Regions from separate parts of the Vibrio gigantis genome, predicted to be linked through region 3. Evidence: riboswitches for the same ligand, from Rfam matches in the RefSeq annotation. Region 3 holds a riboswitch; each other region holds the start of a gene.
What was found. Region 3 has a riboswitch for thiamine pyrophosphate ahead of thiC (phosphomethylpyrimidine synthase ThiC). Riboswitches for the same ligand answer to the same signal wherever they lie in the genome.
Positions count from the first base shown of each region.

Region 1: linked by a shared signal. The riboswitch ahead of thiB (thiamine ABC transporter substrate binding subunit) and the one ahead of thiC (phosphomethylpyrimidine synthase ThiC) in region 3 are both predicted to bind thiamine pyrophosphate.
Region 2: linked by a shared signal. The riboswitch ahead of thiD (bifunctional hydroxymethylpyrimidine kinase/phosphomethylpyrimidine kinase) and the one ahead of thiC (phosphomethylpyrimidine synthase ThiC) in region 3 are both predicted to bind thiamine pyrophosphate.

Region 1 is NZ_AP025492.1:3,176,451-3,180,293, reverse strand. It holds gene mpl (UDP-N-acetylmuramate:L-alanyl-gamma-D-glutamyl-meso-diaminopimelate ligase) at 1-775, shown strand, start outside; gene OCV56_RS14220 (flavin prenyltransferase UbiX) at 814-1,437, shown strand; TPP riboswitch at 1,481-1,600, shown strand; gene thiB (thiamine ABC transporter substrate binding subunit) at 1,654-2,646, shown strand; gene thiP (thiamine/thiamine pyrophosphate ABC transporter permease ThiP) at 2,732-3,843, shown strand, end outside.
Region 2 is NZ_AP025493.1:1,903,801-1,907,643, reverse strand. It holds gene OCV56_RS24475 (ABC transporter permease) at 1-228, opposite strand, end outside; gene OCV56_RS24470 (ABC transporter ATP-binding protein) at 221-1,000, opposite strand; gene thiD (bifunctional hydroxymethylpyrimidine kinase/phosphomethylpyrimidine kinase) at 990-1,874, opposite strand; TPP riboswitch at 1,973-2,084, opposite strand; gene OCV56_RS24460 (DMT family transporter) at 2,183-3,100, opposite strand; gene OCV56_RS24455 (helix-turn-helix domain-containing protein) at 3,178-3,843, opposite strand, start outside.
Region 3 is NZ_AP025492.1:3,510,114-3,513,956, forward strand. It holds gene thiC (phosphomethylpyrimidine synthase ThiC) at 1-1,940, opposite strand, end outside; TPP riboswitch at 2,070-2,168, opposite strand; gene crcB (fluoride efflux transporter CrcB) at 2,231-2,614, opposite strand; gene OCV56_RS15815 (multicopper oxidase family protein) at 2,715-3,843, opposite strand, start outside.

The DNA of each region.
Region 1 (3,843 bases), 330 kb from region 3:
CGATCTTGAAGCGATCAAACGTCAATTCCACCATTTAGTGCGAACTGTGCCTGGCAATGGTCGTATTTTCTCACCCAAGCAAGATACCGCTATTCAAGATGTTTTATCACGTGGCTGTTGGAGTGAAACTGAGTCAAGTGGCGAACAAGGTGATTGGGATGCGAAGAAGTTGGTTAAAGATGGCTCTAAATTTGAGGTCTATTTCCAGAATGAATGTGTTGGCACCGTAGATTGGGATTTAGTTGGCGATCACAACGTAAACAATGCTTTGATGGCGATTGCTGCAGCACGACACGTGGGTGTGACACCTGACCTTGCTTGCGAATCATTGGCGAAATTCATCAACACTAAACGTCGTCTAGAGTTTAAAGGCGAGGTCGCTGGTGTGTCTGTTTATGACGATTTTGCTCATCACCCAACGGCGATTGAACTTACGCTAGGCGGATTACGTAATAAGGTCGACACTAAGAAGATTATTGCTGTTTTAGAGCCTCGTTCTGCCACGATGAAACGTGGTGTGCACAAAGCAACCTTGGCTGATTCACTTAAACAAGCGGATTCTACCTACTTATTCCAACCGGATAACATTGATTGGTCAGTACAGGATGTTGCAGATGCTTGCCACCAGCCCGCACACGTGAGTGATGACATGGACGCATTCGTTGCTAAAATTGTCTCAGAGGCACAAGCGGGCGACCAAATTTTGGTAATGAGTAATGGTGGCTTTGGTGGTATTCACCAGAAATTGTTGGATGGATTAGCACTCAAAGGCTAACGGCATCCACGACCTTATAATTTGAAGTAACAGAGAACATGACAAAACACGATAAAGCGATAACTCTTGCTTTTACCGGCGCATCAGGTGCGCCTTACGGACTGCGCTTGCTTGAATGCTTGTTGGCAGCGGACTATCAGGTGTACCTGTTGATTTCGTCAGCAGCGCGAGTGGTGTTGGCTACTGAGCATGAGCTTAAGTTACCTGCCGGACCGGATGCGGCAAAGCAAGCCTTGGTTAAGTACTTGGGCTGCGATCCAGAAAAGCTGGTTGTATGCGGAAAGGATGACTGGTTCTCGCCAGTTGCATCAGGTTCCGCAGCGCCGAAGCAGATGGTGGTGTGCCCATGTTCTGCGGGTAGTTTGGCATCCATTGCCCATGGGTTATCGGACAACCTGATTGAGCGTGCAGCAGATGTGGTGATGAAAGAACGAGGGCAACTTTTATTAGTAGTTCGTGAAACGCCATTCTCAACGCTGCATCTAGAGAACATGCACAAACTTTCAACCATGGGCGTGACGATCATGCCTGCTGCTCCGGGTTTTTATCACCAACCTAAATCGATCGAAGACTTGGTGGATTTTATGGTGGCGCGCATTCTAGACCATCTTGGTATCGAGCAAGGTTTAGTGCCACGTTGGGGCTACGATCAACGTAATTGATCCAAACTTGATAGCTTATTGTTAAAATTCGAATTACAATTCTGAACACTCATCGGGGAGCGAACCATTCAAATAATGAATGCGAGCTGAGATCAAGCACACGCTTGGGACCCGTAAACCTGAACCAGATAATGCTGGCGTAGGAATTGAGTTAGGAACAACCTCTACCGTTCTCCTCCCTCAAACCTGTGCCGCTCAGACCATGGAGAGCGTCCAGTGAAATTCACATTAACTACCCTTGCTGTTACTACAGCGATCTCTTTTTCTGCCTTCGCTGCAGACAACACTTTGACTGTATACACATACGACTCTTTTGCTGCGGATTGGGGCCCTCGTCCTGCCGTTGAAAAAGCATTTGAAGAGAAGTGTGGTTGTGATGTGAACTTTGTCGCGCTCGAAGATGGCGTGTCTATTCTTAACCGTTTGCGCCTTGAAGGCGGCAACAGCAAAGCTGACATCGTATTAGGCCTAGACAACAACCTAATGGCTGAAGCGAAAGCGACGGGTTTACTGGCTGAGCACAACGTTGATACTTCATCAGTAACACTGCCTAATGGTTGGGATGACAAGACCTTTGTACCTTATGACTTTGGTTATTTTGCCTTTGTATATAACACAGAGAAATTAGCAAACCCGCCTAAGAGCCTGAAAGAGTTGGTTGAGCTGCGTGATGATCTGAAGGTTATCTACCAAGATCCACGTACTTCAACACCTGGCCAAGGCATGATGTTATGGATGAAGTCGGTTTACGGTGATGAAACTACGACAGCTTGGAAGAAGTTGGCTCAGAAAACCGTTACGGTAACCAAAGGTTGGTCTGAAGCTTACTCTATGTTCCTAGAGGGAGAGTCTGACTTAGTGTTGTCTTACACAACTTCTCCGGCTTACCATATTATTGCAGAGAACGATTCTAAGTACGCAGCAGCGAGCTTCGAAGAAGGGCATTACACTCAAGTGGAAGTGGCCGCTAAGGTTAAAGGCAGCAAGAACGAAAAGCTTGCTGATGAGTTTATGGCGTTTATCCTAAGTGATGAATTCCAATCGGCCATGCCGACAGGTAACTGGATGTACCCAGTAACGGCTGTCGAGCTGCCAAAAGGCTTTGAGCAGTTAACTGTACCGCAGAAAGCACTGAGCTTTAGCTCTGAAGAGATCGCCGAGAAGCGTAAGCCTTGGATTCGTGAATGGCAAAGTGCACTTACTTTCTAACGTACTTTTAAAAAACTAGCTTTCTGTATTTAAAGGTTCATTCGTGATGTTTGGAATGAACCATTTACGGTAAAAAAATCAATTTATGATAAAGAAAACACCTAAGGTCGGGATCTGGGTTGCGATACTCATTACCGCCTTCGTGGTTTCAGCAGTTGGGGCATTGCTTAGCAATGCCCCTTCTCTTGATATCAGCCAAGTATGGTCCGACCCTTACTATTGGCATGTAACGAAATTCAGCTTTTATCAAGCGACACTCTCAACAGTGCTGAGTGTTGGCTTTGCTATACCTATTGCACATGCTTTGTGCCGCAGACAGTTTTTTGGACGTGCCTTGTTATTGAGGTTGTTCGCGTCGACCTTAGTTCTACCTGTGTTAGTCGGTGTATTTGGCTTGCTGGCGATTTACGGCAACAGTGGTTGGTTAGCTAAGTTCTTGGCGAACTTCAACATTGAGCTACCATTCTCGATTTATGGCTTGAATGGTATTTTGTTGGCGCACGTTTTCTTCAACCTGCCTTATGCCAGCCGTTTACTTCTGCAAGCGTTAGATACTGTGCCTGCCGAGCAGCATAAACTCTGTGCTCACTTAGGCATGAGTCATTGGAATAAATTTAAATGGGTTGAGTGGCCGAGGCTAAGACAGCAATTGCCACATGTGTGTGGCTTAGTGTTCATGTTGTGCTTCACCAGCTTTGCCACCGTGATGGCGTTGGGTGGCGGTCCGAAATCAACCACCATTGAGCTCGCCATCTATCAAGCAATCAAATTCGACTTTGACCTGCAGGCTGGCGCGTTACTCGCGATATGGCAAATGCTGTTGTGTGGTGTATTAGCGGTGAGTATTCAGCGTTTGTCTAAGCCTATATCTGTGACGGCTAGTCAGCTGTCGGAAGAGAAGTATTTGGTTAAGGACAGCTGGTGGTCAAAAGCTTGGGATAGCTTTTGGATCATCATAGTCTCAATGCTGGTATTGCCGCCATTAGCCATGGTTATTTTAAGTGGCATTAACCCTCAGGCGCTCACTGTACTGAGCAGCGAGCCATTTTGGGCAGCGTTAATGACCTCGGTTCGTGTTGCTTCCCTCGCAAGTATTATCGCCGTTGGTATTGGTATCGCGATCCTTCTAACCAGTCGCGCATGGCGTTTGCAGAACAAGAACTTTAGAGCAGATAAGATTGAGCTGATTGGCACTAT
Region 2 (3,843 bases), on a different replicon from region 3:
TTTGAGTAACACGTCATAGCGTTCAATAAGCTTGAGGAAGACCTCAGCAGGCGCCGGCAGAATGAAGCTTGGCATCTCGAAGATAACCACCACCATTTGCCACAAACCAAGAATCACAGCACTGCTGATAAGCAAACGCATCACGGGGTTCATCTGACGAAGATGTGTTGTGCTAGCTTGCGTGTTAGCTGAACGAGCCACAGCTTCACTTCGCGTTAGATCATTCATAATCACGCTCCAACTGGTCTAAGATCGCTTGTTGCAACTCGGCACATTCACCATCTAGCACTCGTGGCGTTGAGGTGTGAGGCACAGATAAAGAGTGAGCACTCGCAGGTATGCCTTGCAACACATACAAGTTATCCGCCAAACGCACCGCTTCCTGTGGATCATGGGTAATCAACACAACGGTTTTATCTCTTAACAGTTCACACGCTAAGCTCTGTAACTTATGTCTTGTTACCGCATCCAGCGCTGAGAAAGGTTCATCCATCAGTACGACTGGCTTGTCTTGCATTAAGGTGCGAGCCAAAGCAACACGCTGGCGCATACCACCAGACAACTGATCCGGCATGGTAAATGCGTAATCAGCCAAACCAACCGAAGCTAGCAACTCCAATGCTTGGTGAGTTTGAGCTTGTTTATTGGATGATTGGCTTAGATGCTTATCTGCGGAATTTTGAAAGCGATGGCTCAGACACACATTGTCGATAACCGACAACCACGGCAGTAGTAAATCTTGCTGCGCCATGTATGCGATGCGATCGGTGAGAGGCAGTTCATCAGACGTTGCCAATGTGCCCTGCCATTCAACTTTGTCATCGAGTAAACCTGCTAGGTATCGCAATACCGTGGTTTTCCCGCAACCGCTGCGACCAAGCAGCACAGTCCACTTGCCTGCTTTTAAGCTCAGTGACAGCCCTGATAAGGTTGCATGTTCACTATCGCGATAACGCAAGGTGGCATTGCTGAGTTGAACCCCAACCGTATCAACGAACATTACCGTGTCCAGCGAAGAAGTGATTTACCGGGCCATGACCTTGACCGACTTGCAACTCATCAGCATGAGCAATCGCGCGTGAAATGTATTGTTTACCTAGGTCGACAGCCTCTGGAAGCGTGTTGCCTTGAGCCAAGAAAGAAGCAATCGCTGATGAAAGCGTACAACCCGTGCCATGGGTGTTTTTGGTAGGAAAACGCTTCGCGCTAATCAAAGCAGACGTGGTTGGTAAAATCAGTAAGTCGTTACTGTTTTCATCTTTCTCCAAGTGACCGCCTTTTAGTAGGACGGCTTTTGCACCTAAAGCGCGCAGGTCTTCAATCATGCCCTGCATTTCCGCTTCGCTTTCAGGGACGGCTTTGCCTGTAAGTGCTGCGCCTTCTGGTAAGTTAGGCGTAATGATGTCAGCTAACGGAATCAATTCTTGTTTTAGCGTGGTGATAGCCGAGTTTTCTAGAAGAAGATCGCCACTGGTTGCCACCATTACAGGGTCGATCACTAAGTGTTTAGGTTGGTATTGTTTGATTTTGTCCGCGACAACTTTGATGATTTGCGAATCCGCCAACATGCCGACCTTTACCGCAACGATGTTCAAATCAGTAAACACTGCGTCTAGCTGGCTAGCCACATGCTCAAGTGGGATTGGAAAAATGGCTGACACGCCTTGGGTGTTCTGGGATGTAATCGCGGTAATTACCGAACAAGCGAAACTACCGGTTGCCGACATGGCCTTAATATCAGCTTGAATGCCCGCGCCGCCGCCGCTGTCAGAACCCGCAATGGTCAAAACAATCGGAGTATTGATCGAAGAAGATTGGTTTTCTGGTGTTTGAGTGCTGCTAGGTGATACTTGAGAATTGGAATGCTGTGTCATGGTCGCTCCTACTGTCTAAAAGACGTAAGAGAACCGAACTTTCGCCGCAAAGAGAGTGTGGAGGTGAAACCAATGAGAGATCATTGTTGAACCACGTAGGCAAAGTAATCATAGTTCCCTACGCCAGTGTTAACTGAATCAGGTTCAACGGGTCTCGAATAACGATCTCAGCAAACACCAACTAAGGTATATGCCCCCCGACTATTGATAACGATAGTAACAGCACTCTCGCAACTGAGATACTCATTTTATTCAATTATAAGATTCACACATGAATTTAATTCAATTAATCTTGCTTTAACAAATACTTATAACGGCTTTTTAGCTGGCTGAGATTGGATGAATAAACACATCACTATCAAGAACATACCTAGCCATCCAACCAATGGAATAAGCTCACCCACAATACACACGGCCAATACGGCGGCAACAACTGGCTCAAGCAAGGTAATCAAGTTTGCGCTACTTGCTGTGACATGGCGTAGCCCAAAACTGAAGGCGATATAACCCAAACATTGAGGAAGTAACACCAAGTAACTCACCACTAATATGTTGGTATTCGATGCGAATAGGTTATCCCCTGTAAACCATAGCGTTGGCAGCAACAACATCGCTCCCAACCCAAATATGCTGCCCATTACCGCTTGCGACTTAATGCCTTCGTCTATCAGAGCTTTTGTCGCCCACGAATAAATGGCGTAACACAACCCAGCAACTAGCCCCAATCCAATGCCCAAAAGCTTCAGAGCATCACCAGAAGCACTCACTGATGATGATTCTGAAAATACCAGTAGCCCAATACCAACGACTCCAATGGCAAAGCTCGTGAGCCAGCGCTTGTTGATATTATTCTTTTTGCTAATAAGACACTCTAAAAGAGCAGAAAAGAAAGGCGCAGTAGCAATCGACACCACCGTACCCATTGCGACACCCGATAACTTCATTGAAGAGTAAAAAGCCAGAGGATAGATCGCCAAAGCCAATGCACTCGCCGCTAACAGCTTTTTGTTGAGCAAAAGCTTATCAAGTGAAGATAAGATCTTTCGATACGCCAAGACCGCTTGCATTAAGCCGCCTACACCCATCGAAAATGCGCCAATCGCTAATGGACTGAGATCAGGTGCAAAGCTTGCTGCCGTGCCCGTCGTGCCCCATAAAACAGAAGCAAACACAATGGCTAAAGTGCCTGTTTGGAATTCGTTAACGCGATTGATGGCAAGATTCATTACTATTACCTAGTTTATTTTCATTTCTGAAATAGATAATAGTGAACATAAACTAAGTTGAGTTTGCCAAAAGGACGCTATTCTTGTTTTGAAAGACTCTCTTTCATCGAGCCCAAAAACGCCCTTGGAGACATGCCAAAGTGCTGAGAGAAACGACGACTGAATGCAGATAGGTCGCTATAACCCACATTTTCTGCGACCAATTGAACGGGTAAATCGGTATGACTTAGCAAGGCTTGAGCCTTCTCCATACGATAGCGAGTGATGTACTTAAGCGCACTGATTCCAATGCACTCTTTAAAGCGTTTTTTAAATTGAGTAGGACTTAAACAGGCCGTTTCTGCAAGTTGAGAAATCGAGAGAGGTTGGGCGTAATTATCCGCAATGAGCCTTTGCACCGCTCGAATACGAGGGTCGATACTCTTGCTTACTTCTTGTTGCTCTAACAGCAGTGAAAACACATCCAAGATAGTTGATTCAATGCCACTGTCGACTTGATATTCCAGCTGCTTCTCAACAAATAACAAGAAGCTCATCAAAGGCGGCGTTATCGTGAAAACCGAAAGCTCATGCTCTAACAAGTGCTGCGGTAACTCCATCATATCCGCAACAATAAACCGCGCCGCTTCATCCGCTTTAAACGCATGCGCTGTCGTTACCGGAATCACCACACATTCGCCCACGGCCACTTTACCGACATATCCCACCATTTCGATATTAATACTGCCTTGGATCGGCAATAC
Region 3 (3,843 bases):
AGTTGAGCTTCTTTTGCGCCTACTGCAGGGTGATAAAGTTCAGAGCCAGTATCTCGGAACTCTTGTGATTTTTGACGCATTCCCTCCAACGGGTTATCTAGCATCTTAATCTCAATAGCCTGATCAGCGGCTACTTGTTCTGTGTCTTTCGCGTACTCTCGAACTTCTTGAGAAATCTTCATCGAGCAGAACTTAGGACCACACATAGAGCAGAAGTGAGCAACCTTGCCCGACTCTTGTGGCAGGGTTTCATCGTGGAAAGAACGTGCTGTTTCCGGATCTAAAGCTAGATTAAATTGGTCTTCCCAACGGAATTCAAAACGTGCTTTAGACAATGCATTATCTCGGATTTGTGCGCCCGGGTGCCCTTTTGCCAAGTCTGCAGCATGTGCTGCCAGCTTGTAAGTAATCAAGCCAGTCTTCACATCTTCTTTGTTCGGCAAGCCTAAATGCTCTTTAGGCGTTACATAACAAAGCATCGCACAGCCGTACCAACCAATCATCGCCGCACCAATACCAGAGGTAATATGGTCATAACCCGGCGCAATATCTGTAGTCAGTGGACCTAAAGTATAGAAAGGCGCTTCATGGCAGTGCTCTAACTGCTCGTCCATGTTCTCTTTAATAAGATGCATAGGTACATGTCCAGGGCCTTCAATGATCACCTGAACGTCATATTCCCAAGCCACTTTAGTCAACTCACCTAGAGTGCGTAACTCCGAGAATTGAGCCTCATCGTTAGCATCTGCAATAGAGCCTGGACGCAAGCCATCACCAAGTGAAAGAGCAACATCATACTTCGCACAGATCTCACAGATCTCGCGGAAATGTGTGTATAGGAAGCTTTCCTGATGATGTGCAAGACACCATTTCGCGATAATAGATCCACCACGAGAGACAATGCCAGTCACACGTTTAGCCGTCATAGGTACGTAACGAAGCAGCAAACCGGCATGGATAGTGAAGTAATCAACACCCTGCTCAGCTTGTTCAATCAAGGTATCGCGCATCACTTCCCAGTTTAGGTCTTCTGCAACGCCATTCACTTTTTCAAGCGCTTGATACATAGGAACCGTACCAATCGGCACAGGGCTGTTACGCAGGATCCATTCACGAGTCTCGTGGATATTACGTCCAGTAGAAAGGTCCATTACGGTGTCGCCACCCCAGCGGGTTGACCATACTAACTTCTCAACTTCTTCTTCAATTGAAGAGCTTACTGAAGAGTTACCGATATTGGCGTTCACTTTCACTAAGAAGTTTCTACCAATAATCATAGGCTCTGATTCTGGGTGGTTGATGTTTGAAGGGATAATAGCTCGACCTTCAGCAACCTCTTTACGCACGAACTCAGGGGTGATTTCTTTAGGTAGGTTGGCGCCAAAGTTATGGCCAGGGTGTTGGTGATTAAGTTGTTCATCAGCAAACTTCTGACGTCCCATGTTCTCACGTATCGAAATATACTCCATCTCAGGAGTGATAATACCCTGACGAGCATAATGCAGTTGAGTTACACATTGGTCGCCAGTAGCACGACGAATTCTAGGCAGGTTTCCGTAACGAAGGTCGTCTAAGGTTTCATCTTCTAAACGTTCTTTGGTGTAAACAGAGCTTACATCATCGAGCAATTCCGTATCGCCACGCTCTTCAATCCATTGCTCTCGCAACTTAGGAAGGCCGCTATAAAGGTCTATTTCATGCGTAGGATCGGTATAAACACCGGAGGTATCGTAGACATGAATAGGCTCATTAGATTCGAATACAGGCTCTTTTTTGGTGCCACCGACAAGGCTATCTGCGAGTGATATTTCTCGCACAGGGACTTGGATATCTTCTCGAGATCCTTGGATGTAAGCTTTTTTTGAATTTGGATAAGGTTGTACGGATAAAGAATCAATGAAATTCTTCGCTTCCAGTCTTGCTTGTTTACGACTCGACATAGCATTTTTCCTTGGCTTTTAGCCATTATTTATAGGGATAAAAATGCTTGACGGATTAGATGCTACAAGAGGGATCACGGTAAGAAATACAGTTGTGATCTGGAGATAGATCTCTAGAAGGATTCTAGTTAGATATCTACTCTTGTTCCCTTCGCAGGTATTAGCCTGATCAGGTTCAACGGATCCCGAGTTAACGGTCTCAGCCATATGGCACTCCGACAAGTTCGATCGAGTATATAAAAACGGCTTGGATAAACCAAGCCGAGTTGTTAACAAATCGTAAGAAAGTTTTAAGACTTTATCAAAAGTTGGAAGCCGATCCATGCTGCTGAAATACTGAGAACCACGTTGAGCAACACATTAAGCCCCATCTTAAAGAAAGCGCCCTGCTGCATAAGAAGCACGTTATCCATCGAAAATGTAGAGAACGTAGTCAGTGCTCCAAGGAAACCGAGGCCAATGATCTGTCTCCATGGCTCCGTCGCAACCATCTCATTTTCGAATGCGGCGATGAGCAAGCCCATAATCAAAGAGCCGATCACGTTAACGGTCAGTGTTCCGTAAGGAAAGCCACGCCCTAACATCACTACACATAACTCTGAAATCAAATAGCGCGAACAAGCACCAAATGCGCCACCAATGGCAATAAAACCTAAAATAGATAGCTGACCCATGAATCCTCCCAAATAACAGTCCCTATATTCTAGCTTTACCGCCGATAAAAGCGAGGGTAGAAACTAAGAATGCATGCGCAAAAATTAAACGTTACAGGTGTCACTTAACTTCAATATATCCCATTAGTCCCGTTTTCATGTGCTCAATGACATGACAGTGGTACATCCAACGTCCTGGGTTGTCTGCAACAAATGCAGCTTTAGCTCGGCCGTTTTTTCCAAGTAACACTGTATCGGTATGGAAAGGTTCTTCAATTTTTTTACCATCAAGTTCCAATACAGTAAATGTATGACCATGAATATGAATCGGGTGATGATATTGAGTGACGTTCTTAAGATCGAATATGTAAGTCTTACCTAACTCTAAAGTCGCCAACGGCTCTGGAATATTGTCTTTGCTCATTCCCTCCCATGCTCGCTTATTAGTAAGCCAAAATTTAGGCATGGACTTACCATCTTTAGATACTGGTGATACCGCCCCTTCCCACTCAAACACAAAATCGATTTCTTCTGCGTTGGCGAGATCTAAGTTAGGCACGGGATTCAAAGGCAATGAAGGAAGTGTTTGGCCTTCTATTAACGTTGAATCTACAACCTCAAACTCACACAAGGAGAACGGAAAACGCCCCTTCATTTGAAGGACACTCACTTGCTCGCCCACCTTAGGAGCAATCAGCCCAAGGTCGACACGCATACCTGGGCCAATTTTATATTGAGTCAGCTTATAAGGTGTCTTTACAGGGTTACCATCAATGCCAATGACCCATGCTTCTGCCCCTTCAATAGCAATCGGATAGGTAATCGTGTTATCAACATTAGCGATACGGAGCCTAGTCGTTGCATACTGCTTCAATTGATAGATAGGTTCATGTACTCCATTAACGCTACTCCACTCTCCTGGCGTGCCCATACGAGCGCTGAGGCGGGGAATCATTAAGTCTTTCCACTGACCTTGTTTGTCGATATGCCAATGTTTAAGCATCAGAGCATGCTCTTCATCGAACTGAACTGGCGCGCTCTCTTCAACAATAATAAGGCCGACTAAGCCCATACCCAGTTGTTTAACGCTGTTCATGTGTGGGTGATACCAAAAAGTACCCGCATCTGGTGGGGTAAACTCATAGACAAACGTTTCACCGGGCATAATAGGAGGCTGACTTAAGAAAGGAACCCCGTCCATTTCGATTGGAATTCTCAGTCCATGCCAATGAATTGTCGTCGGTTCTGAA